Regions from separate parts of the Bradyrhizobium sp. SZCCHNRI3043 genome, predicted to be linked through region 1. Evidence: riboswitches for the same ligand, from Rfam matches in the RefSeq annotation. Region 1 holds a riboswitch; the other holds the start of a gene.
What was found. Region 1 has a riboswitch for cobalamin ahead of QX124_RS03915 (TonB-dependent receptor plug domain-containing protein). Riboswitches for the same ligand answer to the same signal wherever they lie in the genome.
Positions count from the first base shown of each region.

Region 2: another riboswitch for cobalamin. It lies ahead of QX124_RS30475 (HupE/UreJ family protein); the one in region 1 lies ahead of QX124_RS03915 (TonB-dependent receptor plug domain-containing protein).

Region 1 covers NZ_JAUHID010000001.1:840,880-850,704, forward strand. Annotated here, with positions in the region: gene QX124_RS03915 (TonB-dependent receptor plug domain-containing protein) at 1-1,807, opposite strand, end outside; cobalamin riboswitch at 1,918-2,136, opposite strand; gene QX124_RS03920 (DUF2336 domain-containing protein) at 2,325-3,437, opposite strand; gene QX124_RS03925 (SDR family oxidoreductase) at 3,974-4,831, shown strand; gene QX124_RS03930 (hypothetical protein) at 4,831-5,139, shown strand; gene QX124_RS03935 (response regulator transcription factor) at 5,171-5,812, opposite strand; gene QX124_RS03940 (HAMP domain-containing sensor histidine kinase) at 5,809-7,233, opposite strand; gene QX124_RS03945 (DUF2380 domain-containing protein) at 7,408-8,340, shown strand; gene QX124_RS03950 (sulfatase-like hydrolase/transferase) at 8,533-9,825, shown strand, end outside.
Region 2 covers NZ_JAUHID010000028.1:41,607-51,431, forward strand. Annotated here, with positions in the region: gene cobN (cobaltochelatase subunit CobN) at 1-308, opposite strand, end outside; gene cobW (cobalamin biosynthesis protein CobW) at 318-1,355, opposite strand; gene QX124_RS30470 (DUF1636 domain-containing protein) at 1,375-1,770, opposite strand; gene QX124_RS30475 (HupE/UreJ family protein) at 1,774-2,406, opposite strand; cobalamin riboswitch at 2,526-2,719, opposite strand; gene cobU (bifunctional adenosylcobinamide kinase/adenosylcobinamide-phosphate guanylyltransferase) at 2,755-3,291, shown strand; gene cobO (cob(I)yrinic acid a,c-diamide adenosyltransferase) at 3,308-3,916, shown strand; gene QX124_RS30490 (cobyric acid synthase) at 3,921-5,414, shown strand; gene cbiB (adenosylcobinamide-phosphate synthase CbiB) at 5,401-6,369, opposite strand; gene cobD (threonine-phosphate decarboxylase CobD) at 6,392-7,423, shown strand; gene cobS (adenosylcobinamide-GDP ribazoletransferase) at 7,420-8,139, opposite strand; gene QX124_RS30510 (histidine phosphatase family protein) at 8,136-8,729, opposite strand; gene cobT (nicotinate-nucleotide--dimethylbenzimidazole phosphoribosyltransferase) at 8,729-9,784, opposite strand.

The DNA.
Region 1 (9,825 bases):
CGATCGGCAGCCAGGTGGCGGTGGCGCTCCATTTCTCCTTCGGCCGGCGCAGCAACTGCTGGCCGGTGGCCGCGTCGACGGCGCGGGTGAAGGTGTAGTCCGCGCGCAGCGATATCCGATCGGTGAGCCGCGCCGTCACGAAGCTCTCGGTGCCTTCGGTGGTGGCGAGGCCGACATTGGCGTAGGAGGTGAAGGTCGCGTTGAAATTGATCAGGTTGGTGATGCTGTTGTGGAAGTAGGTCGTGCCGAAGCGGACGCGATCGTCGAACAGCGGCTGCTCGAAACCGGCATCGTAGCCGGCGCTCTGCTCCGGCCGGAGGTTGGGATTGGCGAAGAAGTTGAACGCCGGGAAATCCTGGTGCAACTGGCTCAAGGTCGGTGCCTTGAAGCCGGTGCCGTAGCTCGCCTTCAGCTTGGTCTCGGTGACCGGCAGGATCACCGCCGGCGCGATCCGGTAGGTGCCATGGCCGCCGAACTGGTCGTTGACGTCGTTGCGCAGGCTCGCCACGACGAACCAGCGCTTCGCGAACTCGGTCTGCAGCTCGACGAAGCCGGCCTTGTTGCCGTTCTCGGCCGAAAGGTCGGTGGTCTTCAGCCGTTCGGTCTGCTGCTCCAGGCCGACGATCAGGTTGTTGCGCGGGGCGAGCTCGGTCACCGCGTGCCAGTCATATTTGATGCGCTCGCCGGTCGCGACCGCGGCGACGGGATTGCCGGCCGTCAGATCGGACGACCAGTTGTTCACATAGTTGACGCCGAAGTAGTTCCTGATGCGGCCGCCGAGCAGCGACCATACGGCTTCCTCGCGCGTCGCCAGTTGATGGATGGTGTGGTTGCTCTGGGCGGCGTCGGGAAAGCTGGGAAAGCCGCTGTCGCCGGTGAACAGCAGGGTGGCGTCAGTGTAGCGGACCACCGAATTGAGCGTCCAGGCCTCGTTGAGATCGACGCCGAGCTTGGACGAGGCGGTGACGTTGTCGTAGGCGTTGCCGATGGCCTTCTGCCCCGCAGGCAGCAATTGCCACGGGGTCACCGGAACGTCACCGGCGTGCAGACGCGCGACGTTGACTGCGTAGTTGACATTGTCCTGGGAGCCGCTGACGCCGGCTGACTGGTTGAAGGTCTTGAACGAGCCGCTCTCGATCGAGGCGGTCGCCCGCGCAGGTCCGTCGCCCTTGCGCGTGATCACCGAGATGACGCCGCCGATGGCATCGGAGCCGTACAGTCCGCTCTGCGGCCCGCGCAGCACCTCGAGCTGCTGGATGTCGGCGGCGAGCACATGCGCGAAATCGAACGCGCCGTTGCCGTTGGTGACGTCGCCTGCGTCGATGCCGTCGATGATGAGCTTGGTGTGGTTGGCATTGGTGCCGCGCATGAAGACGTTGGTCTGGCCGCCCGGGCCGCCGGCCTGCACGATGTTCAATCCGGGGACCGTGCTCAGGATGTCCGGCACGGTGCGGGCCTGCTGCGCGGCGATATCCTTGTCGGTCACCACGGTGATCGCATTCGCGACGTTGGCGACCGGCGTCACAACGCCGGTCGGGCTGACGGCGACGGGGGCGCTGGCCGGCGCTGCCGGCTTTGCAGCCGGCGTCTGCCGTCGCGCGGCGTTGCGGGTTGGAGAACCGCCGGACACCGCCGGCCCTGCGGCAACCGGCTTGCGCGGCGCGTCAACCTCGACCGGCGGCAAAAGGTTGGGGGAGGCGGATTGCTGCGCGGCTGCCGGGAAAGCACCGAGCAGCGCAAACGACGCGAGGACGCAGAGCGACGACAGAACGGCGCGATGCCGCCTGGCATGGGGAACGGGAGACACGAGTGACCTCGGCATGACGTCAGTGGCACGTCACCGCGAACGAGGTCTCACGCAGACCTTTGCAGACCTGCCTGAAAACGATGCCAATAACGCCCCGACCGGCATCCTCGCGTGTGACCACGGCTGACGGCAGGTCTCCTGGCTCGCGGGTCATCACCTCCACGTCGCCTTCCCGGGACCGAGATTTCCCAGTGGCCTATGACGCGAGATTCGCCGCTTACAGTTGCGGGGGCAGCTGCGGCCTTCGATCACGTCTCTTGCGAGACGCATCCGGCACCGCATTCCCTTTTGAGCCCCGGTCGAGGGGCACCGTCACGATCACCGTAGGAGTGCGGGCGCACCAAAGTCAATCCGGCGCCCGGCGATCTCCTGGCGATAACGCTGGCCGGTCGGCTTGATGATGCCCGGCCGCCTGCGACAACCATAGCTGTCGTCCCCGCGTTCGCAGGGACGACAGCGGAGTATGAGGAGGCTCGCGAGTCGTTGCTGATGAGGATTGCGTCTTGTGAGCACCCGCTCACTTCTCGACCTTGTTATGCACCATCCAGAACCGCAGCGTGCGCTGGGCGGTGTCGAGCGACAGCCGGGCATAGTCGCGCTCGGCGAGCTTCAGGGTGTCGCTGTCGATGGCGTGCTTGATCGGCCGGTGGGTCAGGATCTTCGCCACCACCGACCAGGCCAGCCTGGCGGCACGGCAGGGGATCAGCACGATGTCGGTGCGCGGGCCCTCGAGCACCTTGGCCATCATCTCGGTCGGGACGTTGTTGAGCAGGCCGAGTGCGGCGGAAACCTCGCCGAAGCGGCGGGTCTCGGCGAAGAAGGCGATGGCGGCATCGTTGAGCTCGTTCAGCCCCTTCATGCGCTTGACGGCGTCTTCGGCGAGCGTGAAGTCGCGGCCGACCAGGCCGCCGTCGCTGCGCGCGACGTCCGCGATGGCCTTGAGGATCTTCTTGATCTCCTGCTGCAACGCCGGCGGCGCCGAGGACATCAGCTTGGCGCGCACGGCTTCGGTGGCGCGGCGCAAGAGGTCGCGCAGGTGCTTGGTGGGCAGGTCGACGCGCAGCCCGATGATCTCGGACAGCTCGTCGTCATCCGCGGCATGCGCCATCATCCCGGAATAGCCGGTATCGGAGAAGCGCGCGGTCTGGTTGTTGGCGAGCTTGCGGATGACCCGGCGCTCGCCGCGGTCGACGATGATGTCGGTCACCGCCTCGGTCAGATGCGGACGGCTGGAGATCGCCATCAGGTGATCCTGGCCCTTGGTCGCCGCGACCTCGACCAGCGTATGCTCGGTCAGCCGGCTCGAGTGCATCAGCACGCTCTCGGCCACCGAGATTTCGTCGTCACGGGCGAGCTGCTGGATCAATTCGACGGGCGCGTAGTCGACCGGCGCGAGATGCTTGGAGAGCTCGGCCCGCGCGCGGGTCTCTACTCGCGAGACCAGCATGCACAGCACATTGTCGAACACCTTGATCTGGTCCTCGGTGAGGCGTTCGCCGTCATGCAGGAACAGATTGGTGACCTGGCGCAGCGTGTTGACGCGCTTCGCCGAGGAGCCGCTGCGGACGGCCTCTTCGAGCTCGGTGATGATGGAGTGTTCTGAAGGCGGAAGCTGTTCTGGCTGTGACACGATCGCGCTCGTTTGTCCGGATGGCCGGAGCGACAGCGACGCGCTTGTGATCCCGCTGCAAGGCTCTCGGCCGGAGCAGTTTTCGGCACGGGCGATAACAACGCGTTAGGGTCGGAGGACGTAGTACCCCGGAGAAACACGGATACGGAAAATTAAGGCGATACGCGTAGAGGGGGACGACGAGCTGGAGCGCGGTCTTCCGGAGATTCGCCGGACAGGCGATGGAATGAGGCCCAAACACCTCCCCACAGACCCGGCGACGACAGGCCAGCGAAACGGAAAGGTTAATGATCTCATAAGGTCACAGACCTTCCTTCATCCAGTTTGCTCGCTGCCCTCGATCTCACGTCAGCTGTCATCCTCCCAAGCATTGAAACTTAAATCCCAATCTTGCCGCGGCCATCTTGTTGATGCGCCGCGTGCCGTCTCCCGGTGTTCCGGGGCGGGCTCGGCGGGGATGACCTCGTGCGAAAAATCAGCGCCAGCATCGCGCCGCATCCCGTGCGATAATCGCCGCGCAAATCGTTGAGGTCACCATGAAATCCGTCGTCATCACCGGCGCGTCCACCGGCATCGGCTTGGCCTGTTCGAAGCTCCTGCTCGCGCGTGGCTTCCACGTGTTCGGCAGCGTTCGCAAGCAGGCCGATGCAGACCGTCTGCGCAGCGAGCTCAGCGCCAACTTCACGCCGCTGCTGTTCGATGTGACCGACGAAGCGGCGGTGAAGGCGACCGCCGGCGAGGTGCGAGCGGCGCTCAAGGGCGAGACGCTCGCCGGTCTCGTCAACAATGCCGGCATCGCCGTCGCGGGGCCGGTGACGGAGCTGCCGATCGAGCAGTTTCGCCATCAGATGGAAGTGAACGTCATCGGTCCGGTCATTGCGACCCAGGCGTTCGCGCCGCTGCTCGGCGCCGATCCGGCCATGAAGGGAGAGCGCGGCCGGATCGTGATGATCAGCTCGGTCGCGGGCCGCAACGGCAACCCGCTGATGGCGCCGTATTCGACCTCGAAGCATGCGGTCGAGGGGCTATCCGAGAGCCTGCGCCGCGAGCTGATGCTGTTCGGCATCGATGTCATCGTCATCGCGCCGGGGGCGGTGAAGACGCCGATCTGGGCCAAGGCCGAGGAGGTCGACCTGTCGGCGTACCAGGCCTCGCCGTTCTTCCCGGCGCTGCAGAAGATTCGCGGCTTCATGCTGCATCTCGGCAAGACCGGGCTGCCGGCCGAGACCATCGCCGCGCGGGTGGCCGACGCCTTGACCCTGCCGGCGCCCAGGGTGCGCTACGAGATCGCGCCCGATGCTATCAGGCAATGGATCGTGCGGGTGCTTCCGAAGCGGACCGTCGATCGCATCATTGCCAAGCGGCTCGGTCTGACGCCGGTGACCAGGGCCTGATGCCGGCGATGACGACCATCGGCAAGACCCAGGCGGAGCTGACCCGCCTGGTCGAGGAGGAGATTCGCGCGCAGCCGGGGTGCGAGACGGCACGCGTGCCGGCCGTTCATGCGCTCGACGCGCGCAGCGGCCGCAACTGGGAGATCCCGCACGTCGTTCTCGGCGACAGCCTGATCAGCGACGTCGACCGCGCCGTGATGAGCGTGCAGCGCCGGCTCGGGCGCGAGTTTCACCTGATCGATGATCCCGTCACGGAGCCAGCGTCGGAAGCCGCCGCGACGCCGCAGATCGACACCAACGACTCCTGACATTCCTTGCGCTGACGTGAGCCCTGCGGGCTCAGGTCAGCAGGCCCTGCCGCAGCGCCAGCCGTACCAGCTCGATGTCGCTGGCGACGCCGAGCTTGTCCTTGATCAGCGAGTGCAGGTTGGCAACCGTCTTCGGGCTGAGATGCAGCGCTGACGCGATCTCGTCGGTGGTCCGTTCGGCCAGCAGCATCTGCATCACCTCGAACTCGCGCGCGGACAGGACGTCGGCGGCCGCCCGCTCGCCGGACAGCCGGCTGAGCGCGAGCTCGTGATCGATGTCGGGGCTGATCGCGATGCGGCCGGCGAGCACGTCCATGACGGCGCGCACGAGCGTCTCCGGCGGGCTGCTCTTGGTGACATAGCCGCGGGCGCCGGCGCGGATCGCCTGCACCGCGAAGCCCGCATTCTCATGCATCGTGAAGACGAGGATGCGCGCGCTACGATCCCATTGCCGGATGCGGCGGATGCCCTCAATGCCGCCGACGCCCGGCATGGTCAGGTCCATGATGACGAGATCGGGCCTGACCTCCTTGAACAGCCGGTAGGCTTCGGCGCCATCGGCGGCTTCGGCGACCACGCGCAGCCCCGGCTGCTTCTGCAGCATCGACCTGTAGCCCTCGCGGACCACGGCATGGTCGTCGACCAGCAGGATGGTGCCGGCGGGCGCGGTCATGCCGCGCATGCCGCTTGCGGCTGGGTCGGCGCACGCGAGAGATCGGGCAAGGCCGGGACCGGAATCTCGATGCGGAGTCGCGCGCCACCGCCGGAGGTGGCCGCGAAGCTCATCTGGCCTCCCATGGAGGCGACGCGCTCGCGCATGCCGAGCAGGCCCATGCCCGGCTTGTCGGGAGCTTCACCTGCGGGACCGTCGTCTTCGACGGTGAGCACGGTCGCGCTCGCCGGCCCGTCCTGAAGCGTCAGCTGCAGCCGCACGCGCGTCGCTCCGGCGTGCTTGACGGTATTGGTGAGCGCCTCCTGGGCGATGCGGTAGAGGTTGGTGGCGATGATGCCGGGCAGTCGGTCGATGCCGCCCGACAGGCTGATCTCGAAAACGGTGCGGCCGTGCTGCCGCCTGTTCCATCCGGCGACGAGGCCTTCGAGGCTGGCGGCGAGGCCGAGCTCGTCGACATCAGGTGGGCGCAGCCGCATCAGCGCGCCGCGCAACTGGTCCATCATGTCGCTCGCGGTGCGCGCGATGCCGTCGCAATCGCCCACCAGAGCGGGGCAATCCTGCGCCGCGCTGTGACGGATCGACGCCGCGAGCGCCCGGATCGCCGCCAGCGACTGGCCGAATTCATCATGCAGCTCGCGCGCGAGGTGGCGGCGCTCGTCGTCCTCCAGGGCGATCAGGCGCCGGGTCAATTCGCCGCGCTGGGCCAGCGCTGTCTCCAGCCCCTCGGCGAACTGGTTGAAGGCATCGCGGATCGCCGACAGCTCGGCAAGGTCGAACGGCGGCAGCCGTGCCGACAGATCATGGGCCGCGATCCGCTCCAGCCCGGCGCGGATCAGCCGGGTCGGGCGCAGTGCGCGGGCCAGCGCGGCGTAGGCCAGAATGCACAGCAGCGCCAGCGCCGTCCCGAGCACGGGCAGCAGCCGGCTGAGCTCGCGCCAGGCCTCCGCGGTCATGACGCCGGCATCGGCCCAGACGACGGCATCGCCGGTCGTTTCGCCGCGAAAGCTGACCGGCCGTGCCGCTTCCCGGCCTGGATCGAACAGCCGCCGATACAGCATCGCGAAGGCGCGGGGCGGATCGTCCGTCTGCGCCTCGGCGCCGCCGCAGATGCGCTGCACGATCGCGCCGTCGACGCCGCGATAGGCGATGCACAGGCCCGGTCGCATCGCGGCGGCAGCGACCGCATCGAGGTCGGGAAAGCCGGCCGGCGGGCTGTTGACCCAATGCATCTTGCTTTGCTGCAATTGCAGCGTCCTGGCCGTGATCTCGGCGATCCGCTCATTGCGCGCATGCACCGAGCGGTCGGTGTCGAACAGCACATAGGCGCAGATCGCCCCAAAGCAGAGCGCCGAGACCACCGAGATGCGCAGGGTCAGACGGTATTTGAGGTCGTAGCGGGTCCGCATCTTCGGCACGTCCATGGTAGCCCTGCCCGCCGGCATTTAACGGCAGAACCGCCTGGGCCAAAAGCGCTGCGGCCTGGTCGCCGTCACCGTCGTGAAAATTTCCCGTGCCGCGCCGGGACCGCGGCCGCTGCGGCCATAGCGCCGCTGCGTCTAGCTTTGGACCGCCAGACACCGCTGCAGGGGGATCCCATGTCGAACCGTCGCGTCGTCCGTTGTCTCGTTCTCGCGCTTGCTTTCGCGGCCGGCCCGGTCCGCGCCGCCTCCGGCGATGTCCCGGCTGTGCTGGTCGACGATTTCAGCTATCTCGACACGTCCGGCGAGCCGGTCGATCAGACCGCAGCGCATCAGCGGCGGCTGGATGCATTCATCGCCGCGCTCCGCAGCGACGTCGCCGCCGACGCGCGGCTGCGGCCGGTCAGCCCGTCCTGCGCGCCGTCCTGTCCCACCGATGCGTCCCCGGAGGCCCGGCTGCAGATGGCGGCCGCGGCCGGCGCAACCGTCGTGATCACCGGCGGAGTCCAGAAGCTCTCCACGCTGGTGCAGTGGGCGCGCGCCGCGGCCATCGACGTCGCCTCCCATCGGGTCGTCTTCGACAAGGTCTTCACCTTCCGCGGCGATAGCGACGAGGCCTGGCAGCGCGCTGCGATCTTCGTTTCGCGCCAGGTCCGTGACGCACTGGCGCCGCCGGAGCCGATCCGGCTGGCGCTGCTGCCGTTCGAGCTCGACGACACCAGCGCAGGCGCGGCGCTCGGCGAGACCGAATCCGACCAGAAGGGGCTGCAGGAGGCGACCGACGCGGTGCGGCAGCTGCTGGCGCAGTCCGGGCGCTATCGCCTGGTGGACGCGGCCGGCGAGATCAAGCCGGGGCAGCCCGTGCGTGAGTGCGACGATTGCGAGGCCCGGGCGGCCCGGGCCGTCGGCGCCCAGCAATCGCTGCTCGGCATCATCAGGCGGATCGGCCGCACTGAATACATCATCGGCTTTCGTGTCCGCCAGGCCGACAGTGGCGCGCTCGTCGCCGCCGGTGACAGCGGATTGCGCCTCGGCGCCAATTATTCATGGAGCCGCGGCGCGGTGCGTCTGGTGCGCGAGCGGCTGCTCGAGACCGGCACCCAGAATTGAAAAAAGGGCGAGGATCGGTACGCGAGGACGGCAGTGATGCCACCTCTCGTCGTGGCGCGAGACGACACGCCGCCCTCCGTGTAAATCCGGGCTGTTGTGATTTGTGACGATTTCATTACGGTCGGATGACAGGATAGGCTTCCTTGATCTGTCGGCATGCGCCGGCGAAGGGCGCCTGCATTCGACCGCCTGATGTCACTGACCCCGAACGACCAACCGATCACCACGCTCGCCGCGGCGAGCGCAACACGCTCCGCGGCCGTCCGGCTGTCCGCCGTCGCCGCGCCGCATGTCGCGGCGCTGGCCCTGATGCTGCACACCGAGACCGATTTCGGCTCGCGGCTCGGCTTCGTGCTGGCCTGGGGCATCCTGAACTGCTTCTGGCTGGTGCTGCTGCGGCGGCCCGCGGTGTCCGGCGCGTTGGCGTTGACCATGGTCGTGGTGCTGGTGCTGCTGTCGCAGCTCAAGCACGCCGTGGTCCAGATGACGGCGAACTTCGTCGACGTGATGCTGATCGATCACGACAGCGCGGCGTTCCTGTTCACGATCTTCCCGAACCTGAAGCTGTCGGTGCTGGTGGCGGCCGCCGTCGTGCTGCCGCTGATGGGGCTGCTGTGGTGGGCGGATCCGTTCCGGATCGCGCGGCTGCCGGCGCTGGCCGGCAAGCTCGCCTGCCTTGCCGCGCTCACGCTGTATTCGCTCAACTGGCGCGACGAGACCTGGCGCGGCTATTATGACGACGGCTATCTGTCGAAATTCGCCCGCTCCGGCGTCACGGCGGTGTCGGACTTCCTCGCCAACGGCTTCATGGAATCCGACGCCACGGCTGATCGAAGTCTGGCTGCTTTCGTCCCGGATTCCTGTCATCCGGCCGGACGGCGCCCGAACATCGTGCTGATCCACGACGAATCCAGCTTCGACATCCGCTCGGCGCCAGGCATCAAGGTGCCGGATGGCTATGGCAGCCACTTCAAGTCGTTCGACGGCAAGGCGCGGCAGTTCATGGCCGAGAGCAATGGCGGACCGAGCTGGTTCACCGAGTACAACGTGCTTGCCGGCCTGTCGTCGCGCTCGTTCGGCCGCTTCGCCTATTTCGTGACCCGGATCGCGTCCGGCCGGGTCGAGCGCGGCCTGCCGCTGGCGCTGCGCAATTGCGGCTACGATACGGTGTCGCTCTATCCCGCGCAGGGCGCCTTCATGAGCGCGCGCAGCTTCCAGACCACGGTCGGCGTCGACCGCTTCCTCGACGCGCGCGATCTCGGCGCCAAGGGCGTCGAGCCCGACGGCTTCTTCTACGATGCCGCGCTCGATCTGATGCAGCACCGGCCGCGCGGAAAGCCGCTGTTCATGTTCGTCTATCTCGCCGCCAACCATTTCCCGTGGGAGACGACGTTCCGGCCCGACCTGACGCCATCCTGGCGCGCGCCCGGCAATCTGCCTTCGATCGATGAGTATCTGCGCCGCCAGGCGATGAGCGCGACGGAC
Region 2 (9,825 bases), on a different contig from region 1:
ACCGATGCGATGCGCTCCAGCCCGTAGCGCCAATAGTCGAGCCCGCCGAGACAGCGCACGACGACGGCGCGCGCGCCGAGCACGACACGGTCGACATAGAGATCGACCGACATCGGATGCTTCAGCCGTTTCAAGCTGGCGAGGCGCAGGCTCGGCAGCTCATCCGACGACGCGGTCCAGGCCTCGGCCAATGCCGACAAATCGCTATCCGAGAACGACAGCACGACGATTTCGGCCGGCGACTGTGCAAGATCCACGGCCTGTTCGAGGTCGTCGAGATCCGCGCCCGTTGTCGCCAGCAGGTGCATCGGTCCCGCCTATCCTGTGATCAGGCTCTGGATGGCGGCGGCATCGAGGCCGCGCTCGCCGATGATCACCAGCCGCCCCTGCCGCGATTCGCCGGATCGCCACGGGCGCTCGAACTGATGCTGGATGCGGTTGCCGACGGCCTGCACCAGGAGGCGCAGCGGCTTGCCGGCGACTTCCACGAACCCCTTCACGCGCAATACGTCATGCGCGTCGACGGCGGCCGCGATGCGGTCGACGAGCGCATCGGGCGAAGCCTGCGCCGGAACGTCGAGCACGAAACTCTCGAAATCGTCGTGGTCGTGCTCGGCCTCGTTGTCGTGATGTGACGGTCGGGCCGCGAGATCGTCCTCCGCTGCGGCACCGAGCCCGAGCAGAATTGAAGCCGACAGCCTGCCGTGCTCCGTCGCGATCACCTTGACGGCACGCTGCACCTTCGCCGTGATCTCGGCCGCGACATCCTTGCGCTGCTCCTCGCTCATCAGGTCGCTCTTGTTCATCACGACGAGATCGGCGCACAGCAGCTGGTCCTCGTAGACCTCCTCCAGCGGGTTGTCGTGATCGAGTGAAGCATCACTGGCGCGCTGCGCGGCGAGCGCTTCGGGATCGTCGGCGAAGCGTCCCGCGACCACCGCCGGGCCGTCGACGACCGCCACCACACCGTCGACGGTGACGCGCGTCGCGATCTCCGGCCAGTTGAAGGCCTGCACCAGCGGCTTCGGCAGCGCGAGCCCCGAGGTCTCGATCACGATATGCTCGGGCGGCTCCTTCTGATCCAGCAGGCTCCTGAGCGCGGGCACGAAATCATCGGCAACGGTGCAGCACAGACAGCCGTTCGACAGCTCGACGATGCGATCCTCCGGACAGTCCGGCACGCCGCAGCCTTTCAGGATGTCGCCGTCGATGCCGACATCGCCGAACTCGTTGACGATGATGGCGAGCCGGCGGCCATTCGCGGTCTCGATCAGGTTGCGCACCAGCGTGGTCTTGCCGGCGCCGAGGAAACCGGTGACGATGGTGCAAGGCGTCTTGGCGAACGACTTCGTCATGGCGATACGATCTCTCGTTTCAGCGTGGTGCTGACAGCGCGGGAACGCGCGCAACGGTGTTCTTGCGGATGTATTCGGGACGCTCGCGCCAGGCCGGCAGGCCGGCGTCATGGCGCTGATGCAGCTGCGCGAATGTCAGCACATCCTGAACATGCAGATCCGGATCGAGCGCGCCGAGCACGTAGGTCCATTTGCCCGGCGCCGTCACTGCAACCGTGCACGCACGATTGCAGTTGGACAGGCACTCGACGCCGACCACGGCGACACCGGCGCGCTGCGCGGTCGGCAACGTCTCGATCGCGGCGAGCAGACGGGCTCCGGCCCGCGGCTGATCAGGCGGCGTAGGTTCCGTCGCCTGCGAACGGCAGGTGACGCAGACGAACAGCGTCGTCTCACCAGTCTCCGATGCGGTCATCAATCAGCCGATCACGCCGGCCGCCGTCGCCGCGGCGACGCCGCCGACCAGCACGATGGCGGCGCCCGCGAGCCGCAGCGCCAGCGGCGCAGCCGCCTTGGCCTTCGCCGACAGCAGCCTGGTGCCGAGGAACGCGCCGGCGGCGATGAGGGTCTGGATCACGAGCAGACCGGCGAGATAGGCCCCGAACGGGGTGTTCTCTGCCCCGACGATCGATTCACCCAGCGCATAGCCGTGGACGAGGCCGGTCACGGCGAACAGGCCGGCGACGGGCAGCACGCCGAAACCGCCACGCATCACCACCACCAGACCGACCACGACGGTGGTCAGGCCGACCAGCAGCTCGGCAGCCGGGATGTTGGCCTTGGCCACATGAAGGCCGACGCCCGCGATCATCGCTGTGGTGAAGGCGAGCACCGGCGCGAAGCCGCGGCCCAGAAGCGCTGCAACGATGCCCGCACCGACGATGGCGGCCAGATGGTCGATTCCGATCACAGGATGGCCGAGGCCGGACAGCAGGCCCTGCGCAAACGTCTGCGGCAGTTTGCCATCCATCATGTGATGCGCGAAGGCGGGATCGGCGGCGAGCAGCACCAGGCTCGCGGCTGCAAAGGTCGTGGTACGGGTCAACTTCATGGCCGTCTCCGTCGCTTGCCGGCTCCCCCAGAGGACCGGACGATGCGCTGCATCCGACGGCATCCCGCCCATCCCGGCGGGATCAGAACCAGCATCGCGACTCCCCGCGCGACGGGTCGGCCAACAGCAATGTCGACGGCAGGTCTCCTGGCTCTCGGGTCACCGCATGAAGCCACCTTCCCGGTTTCCCAGTGGTGTCTTGGCCTCACACTCGCCGATTACAGTTGCGGGGGCAGCCACGGCCTTGGGTCAAGAACCCGCACCGTGTTCCCTAAATCTCTCCTTTCGGAGAACCGTCATCTGTTAGATACGGGTCGCGCCAAAGCCCGTCAATCGGAATCGTCCCCCATGGTCCCCGCCCGCCCGCATCCCGCCCTGCCGCGCCTCACCCTGGTGCTCGGCGGCGCGCGTTCCGGCAAGAGCCGTCATGCCGAGGCGCTCGTGACCGCCCTTCCCGCACCTTGGACCTATGTTGCGACCGCGCAGGCGTTCGACGATGAGATGAAGGACCGAATCGCGCAGCACAAAGCGCGCCGCACCGAGGGATGGCAGACGTTGGAGACCACGCATGATCTTGCAGGCCTGGTCCGTGCACGGGCAAATTCGAGCGCGCCGATGCTGATCGATTGCCTGACGCTGTGGCTCAGCAATGTGATGCTCGCCGACATGAACGTTCCGGCACGATGCGCCGAGCTGATCGAGGCGTTCAGGGACGCGCCTGGCCCCGTCGTGGCCGTGTCCAATGAGGTCGGACTGGGTATCGTGCCGGACAACGCGCTCGCGCGCGCCTTTCGCGATGCCCAGGGGCGACTGAACCAGGACGTCGCGGCCGTGGCCGATCGCGTGATCCTGATGGCGGCCGGCCTGCCGCTGACATTGAAGTAACGGGAAGGACATGCCGATGACCGAAAGCGCCGACGATTCACGCCACAAGGCGAAGATGGAGAACCGCAAGGCGGTGCAGGATGCCGAGGTCGCCTCCAAGACCGTCGAGAAGGGCCTGCTGATCGTTCACACCGGCAAGGGCAAGGGCAAATCGACGGCGGCCTGGGGCCTGATGCTGCGCGCACTCGGCCGCGGTTTTCGCATCGGCGTCGTGCAGTTCGGCAAGGGCGCGTGGGAAACCGGCGAGCGCAAGGCGATCGAGAAGTTCGGCGATCAGGTCTCCTGGCACACGCTCGGCGAGGGCTTCACCTGGGAAACGCAGGATCGCGCGCGCGACGTCGCCGCGGCCGAGCGCGCCTGGGCAAAGGCAAAGGAGCTGATGGCGGATCCGTCGATCCGGCTGCTTGTCCTCGATGAGCTCAACATCGCGCTGCGCTACGATCACCTTGATATCGCAGACGTCGTCGCCACGCTCGCAGGGCGCCGTCCCGATCTGCACGTCGTCGTCACCGGGCGCAACGCCAAGCCGGAGCTGATCGAGGCCGCCGATCTCGTCACCGAGATGAACCTCGTGAAGCATCATTTCGCGGCCGGCGTGAAGGCGCAGGAAGGCATCGAGTACTGAGCTCATGCGCGCGCGCGCCATCATGTTCCAGGGCACCGGCTCCGACGTCGGCAAATCGCTGATCGTCGCGGGGCTCGCGCGCGCGCTGACATTGCGCGGCCTCAAGGTGGCGCCGTTCAAGCCGCAGAACATGTCGAACAACGCCGCCGTCACCGCTGATGGCGGCGAGATCGGCCGTGCCCAGGCGCTGCAGGCGCGCGCGGCGCGGCGGCCGATGACCGTGCACATGAATCCGGTGTTGCTGAAGCCGCAGAGCGAGATCGGGTCGCAGGTCGTGGTGCAGGGCCGCGTGGTCGGCAACGCCAAGGCGTCCGCCTATCAGGCGATGAAGCCGCAACTGATGGCGGCCGTGCTGGACAGCTTCCATCACCTCGCAGCGGATGCCGACATCGTGCTGGTCGAAGGCGCGGGCTCCGCCTCCGAGATCAACCTGCGCGCGGGCGACATCGCCAACATGGGTTTTGCGCAAGCCACGCAGATTCCGGTGGTGCTGATCGGCGATATCGATCGGGGCGGCGTGATTGCGAGCCTGGTCGGCACCAGGACTGTGATCCCGCCGGACGATGCCGCGCGCGTGGCAGGTTTCCTCGTCAACAAGTTTCGCGGCGATCCGGCCTTGTTTGCGTCAGGCATGAACGAGATCGAGAAGCGGACGGGGTGGACATCGCTCGGGCTCATTCCGCATTTTTCGGATGCGCGCCGCCTGCCAGCGGAGGACGCGCTTGGCCTGGCTGAACGCGGATCATCGGGAGGACAGCGGCCGAAGGTCGTCATCCTCGCCTACCCGCGCATCTCCAATTTCGACGAGTTCGATCCGTTGCGGCTGGAAGATGGAATCGATCTGCAGTTTTTGCGGCCTGGCACGCCGATCCCCGGCGACGCATCGATGGTGATCCTGCCGGGCTCGAAGGCCACGATTGCCGATCTCGCCGCCTTGCGTGAAGTCGGCTGGGACATCGATCTTATCGCGCATCTGCGCCGCAGCGGCCGCGTGCTCGGCATCTGCGGCGGCTATCAGATGCTGGGGCGTGTGATCAGCGATCCCGATGGGCACGAGGGCACGCCCGAGTCCGTCGCGGGACTTGGCCTGCTCGACGTCGAAACGACATTGACCGATGACAAGGCGTTGCGCGAGGTCCAGGGCACGCTGACGCACGATAAGCTCTCGTTCCGCGGCTACGAGATGCACATCGGCCACACGGAGGGACGGGCGACACAGCGCCCCTTCCTGACCTTCTCCGATGGCCGGCGCGATGGCGCCATCGCGCCTGATGGCCTGGTAGCCGGCTGCTACGTGCATGGCCTGTTCGCCGACGACGGCCTGCGCAGCCATTGGCTGCGCAGCCTCGGCGCGACGACCAGCGGCCTCTCCTATGAGATCGATGTGGACACGACGTTGGATGCACTCGCGGCGCATCTCGAGCGCTACGTTGACGTGGACCGTATCCTTGCATTGGCGAGCAAGCCCGCGCCGCCCGTGGCGGCTACAGGATCCTGACCAGGACGAGTCCTGCGACGACCAGGGCCTGAACCAGACAGGCCAGCCGATACAGCCGCAAGGCCTGCCGGATGTCGGAGGCGTTGAGATCGGCGCGCCCGTCGCCCATCCAGGCATCGGTGACGAGATGACCGTGATAGACGCGCGGCCCCGCCAGGCGCAGTCCGAGCGCACCAGCCATCGCCGCTTCCGGCCAGCCGGCATTGGGCGAACGATGCTTCGACGCATCACGTGCAACGGCTCGCACCGCGGCCGAAGCCGAGGCGCTCGGGATGCAGGCCGCAGCGGCTGCGATCCACAGCGCGGACAGGCGCGAGGCCGGCAGGTTGACGAGATCGTCGAGCCGCGCCGCCGCCCAGCCGAACGCGCGGTGCCGGTCCGAGAGATGACCGATCATGCTGTCCGCGGTGTTGAGAGCCTTGTAGATCAGGATACCTGGAAGACCACCGACGACGAGCCAGAACACGGGTGCGACGACGCCATCGGAGAAGTTTTCTGCCAGGCTCTCGATCGCGGCCCGCGCAACGCCTGCTTCATCCAGCCGATCGGGATCGCGGCCGACGATCATCGAGACCGCTCGGCGGCCGCCCTCGAGCCCCTCCTGCTCCAGTCCCTCTGCAACCGCGGCGACATGCGTGTCGAGACTGCGCTGGGCCAGCAGGCTGCTTGCCGCCACACCAAGGATGATCGCTGCGACCGGCTCGCCCACGACCGCCTGCATCACCCACGCTGCGGCGAGGCCGATGGTCATCCCCCCCGCGACGAGCAGGCAGACGAGCGCAATGCCGCGGGCACGTCGTGCGGCAAAGCCGTCTGCCCCGTTCCAGCGGCGGTCCGCCCATGCTATCAGCGCACCCATCCACATCACGGGATGGCCGATCCGCCGCACCAGGACCTGGGGATAACCGACCGCCGCCTCGACGAGCAGCGCCGTGAGCGCGAGAGAGACGAACATCGATCTCCGCTGAAGGACAGACATGGACGACAGAGCGACTAGCACGGGCGCGGACCAGCCGGAAGCGATCCTTCACGGCGGCGATCTCGCTGCGATCAGCCGTCGCTACCCGGATGCGCCGCGGCCGTGGATCGATCTGTCGACCGGCATCAATCCCATAGCCTACCCGGTGCCGACCATCCCGCCCGCAAGTTGGGCGCGCTTGCCGGCCCAAGCCGAAGACGACGCGCTGTGCGCAGCGGCTGCTGCGCGCTATGGCGTGGCGGGGCCCGAAATGATCGTTGCCGCGCCCGGCACGCAGGCGCTGTTGCAGATCCTGCCGCGGCTGCGCCCGCGCTCGAGGGTTGCCGTGCTCGCCCCGACCTACGAGGAGCATGCGCTGTGCTGGCGCCGCTGTGGGCATCGCGTCGGTCTGGTCGATGATGTCGATGCGCTCGCCGATGCCGATGTTGCCGTCGTCGTGAATCCCAACAATCCCACCGGCCGCCTGCTGCCCCGCGATGTGCAGGTCGGATTGGCCGCGACCTTGCGCCGGCGCGACGGCCTGCTGATCGTCGACGAAGCATTCATCGATCTTTGTCCCGCCGACGCCAGCCTCGCAGCCGACCTGCCGCCGGCGACGATCGTGCTGCGCTCGTTCGGCAAGACCTACGGCCTTGCCGGCGTCCGCCTCGGTTTCGCGATCGGCTCCGCTGACGTCGTCCGCCGACTCCGCGACGAGCTCGGGCCTTGGGCCGTATCCGGACCTGCGCTCGCGATCGGAACGACGGCCTTGGCCGACGCTGCTTGGCTGGAGCAGACACGCGCGCGGCTGGCGAACGACTGTCAGCGCATCGACGATCTTCTGAGCAAGGCCGGCTGCGCGGTCATCGGCGGCACGCCGCTGTTCAGGCTGATCACATCGCCGAACGCGCCTGACATCGCCGAGCGGCTCGCCCGGCACGGCATCCACGTCCGGCGCTTTCCGGCTCAGCCGAGCTGGCTGCGCTTCGGCCTGCCGGGCAATGCGTCCGAGTGGCACCGGCTGGCGCCGGCGCTCGGCGATGCCTTCTAACCGAGCACGCAGGCGGCAAGCAGCAGCGTTTCCGTGACCTCGATGCTGGCGCCATGGCAATCGCCGGTGATGCCGCCGAGCCGCCATTGCCAGTAGAACGCGACCGCCGGAACGAGACCAATCGCAACCAGCGTCGGTACCGCGCCGGCGAGCGCACCGATCGCGAGTCCGCCGCCCCAGGCGACGATGACGTTCCAGCCGACGCTGTTGGAGATGCTCGCCCCCAGCCCCGGCTTCAGCGAAAGCAGCGTCTTGTTGCACACCAGCGTTCCCCAGCGCGCCCAGGCCGGGATCAGCACGAGCGCCCAGGCCGTCGGCCCCGTCGCCAGCTCGGCGATCAGCACCAGCTTCGCGGCGATCTGCAGGGATATCGCGACGACAGCGAAGCTGCCGGCGTGGGGATCGCCAAGCACGGCGATGAAGCGCTCCGGCTTGCCATGCGAGGCGCCGAACGCATCGGCGACGTCGCCGAGCCCATCGAGATGCAGCGCGCCGGTGATCCCGATCCAGGCGACCAGCACGGTCAGCGCGACGATCCACGGATCGGCATCATGAAAAAGGCGGGCGACCAGCGCCAGACAGGCGCCAATCACCAGTCCGGCTGCCGGAAACCAGACCGACGCCCGCGCCAGATCGTCCGGTCGTAACTCAGCGACCCGCGGTGTCGGCAGCCGTGTCAGGAACTGCAATGCGATCCAGAATTCACGAAGCATCATGGCTGGATGATCTCGACGATTTCGCCCCAAGGTACACCATCATCGCCCTGCCCGGCTTCGAGCGTGATCCGCGTACCAGGGCGAATGCGTAAGCTCCACAGCTGGTGCAGCGGCCAGCCGAGCAGATGCGAGAGCGCTGCGCGTATGGCGCCGCCATGGGTCACCACGAGAACCGGCGCAGGCTCGGGCCGGACAAGGATATGATGTGTTGCGCGCGCCACTCGCGCCTGCAAATCGGACCAGCTCTCACCGCCCGGCGCCCGGACCTCAGCATCGGCATGGAAGGTGTCGAGCAAGGCTTCGCCTCCGGGCTCCGCGGCGATGTCGCGATGCGTCCGCCCGTCCCAGCGTCCGAAATCGAGCTCGCTCCAATCCGCATCGATGTCCAGCGCACAGTTGGTCTGCCGGGCATAATCCTCCGCTGCCGCACGTGCGCGCGCCAACGGCGAGCTGACGACGCTGTGCCAGATCAGGCTCCGCGTCTGCCGCCGGAATTGATCCCAGCCGAGGTCGCTGAGCGGCGGGTCGGTACGGCCGTCGAGATAGCCGTCCCGTCCTGTCGTCCCGTGCCGCAGCAGATCGATCCGCATCAGGACTTGGCTCCCGAGACGGCGGCCTCCGCAAAGGTGGCCATGCCCCCGTGGAGCGCGCAGGCCAACCGAATGATCGGCAGCGCAGTGGCGGCGCCCGAGGCCTCGCCAAGCCGCAGATCGAGGTCGATCAGCGGACGGGCACCGAGCGCGTCGAGCACGATGGCGTGGCCGCGCTCGGCCGAGCGATGCGAGAACAGCAGCCACGGACGGCAGGAGGGATTGAGGCGGACGGCGACCAGCGCCGCGACAGAGACGATGAAGCCGTCGACCAGCACCGGCCAGCGCCGCTGCGCGGCGGCGACGATCGCGCCGGCCATCGCAATGATCTCGAAGCCGCCGACTGCAGCCAGGACATCCGCGACGGCCGCTCCCGCCGTGAGCCCGTGTCGCCCCAACGCATCGGCAATCACCGCAGCCTTCCTGGCCCGTCCGTCGGCGTCGAGCCCGGTGCCGCTGCCGACGATGTCCGCGGGCGCGCATGACAGCAGCGCGGCGGCAATCGCTGCCGCCGATGTCGTGTTGCCGATCCCCATCTCGCCGAAGATCACGAGTTGCGGCGCGTGATCGGCCTGCCGCACCACCGCGCGCCGTCCGGCTTCGGCCGCAAACGCGACCTCCTCCAGCGTCAGCGCCGCCTCGGTGCTGAAGTCGCGCGTGCCGCGCCGCGGCTTGTCGACGATCACGCCGGGCACCGGCTCGCTCGCCAGCGTGCCGACGTCGACCACCTCCAGCGGACAGCCGAGGTTGCGCGCCAGCACCGAGATCGCTGCGCCACCGGCCGCGAAGTTGTGCAGCATCTGCACCGTCACTTCCGGCGGATACGCCGACACGCCCCGCGCCGCGATGCCATGGTCCCCCGCGAACAGCACCACCGGGACCCGATCGGCCCCCGGCCGCTCCAACGCCTGCAGCGCCGCCAGCTCGACCGCCACCTGCTCCAATCGCCCAAGGGCGCCAATCGGCTTGGTCAACTGGGCCTGGCGTTCCAGCGCCGCCTGCCGATGGAGCTCGGACGGCGCCACACAATCAAGGCTGATCCATTCGGGAAGCACCACGGATCCTTTCAGCATCACTCGGGTTCGGGACGATTGCC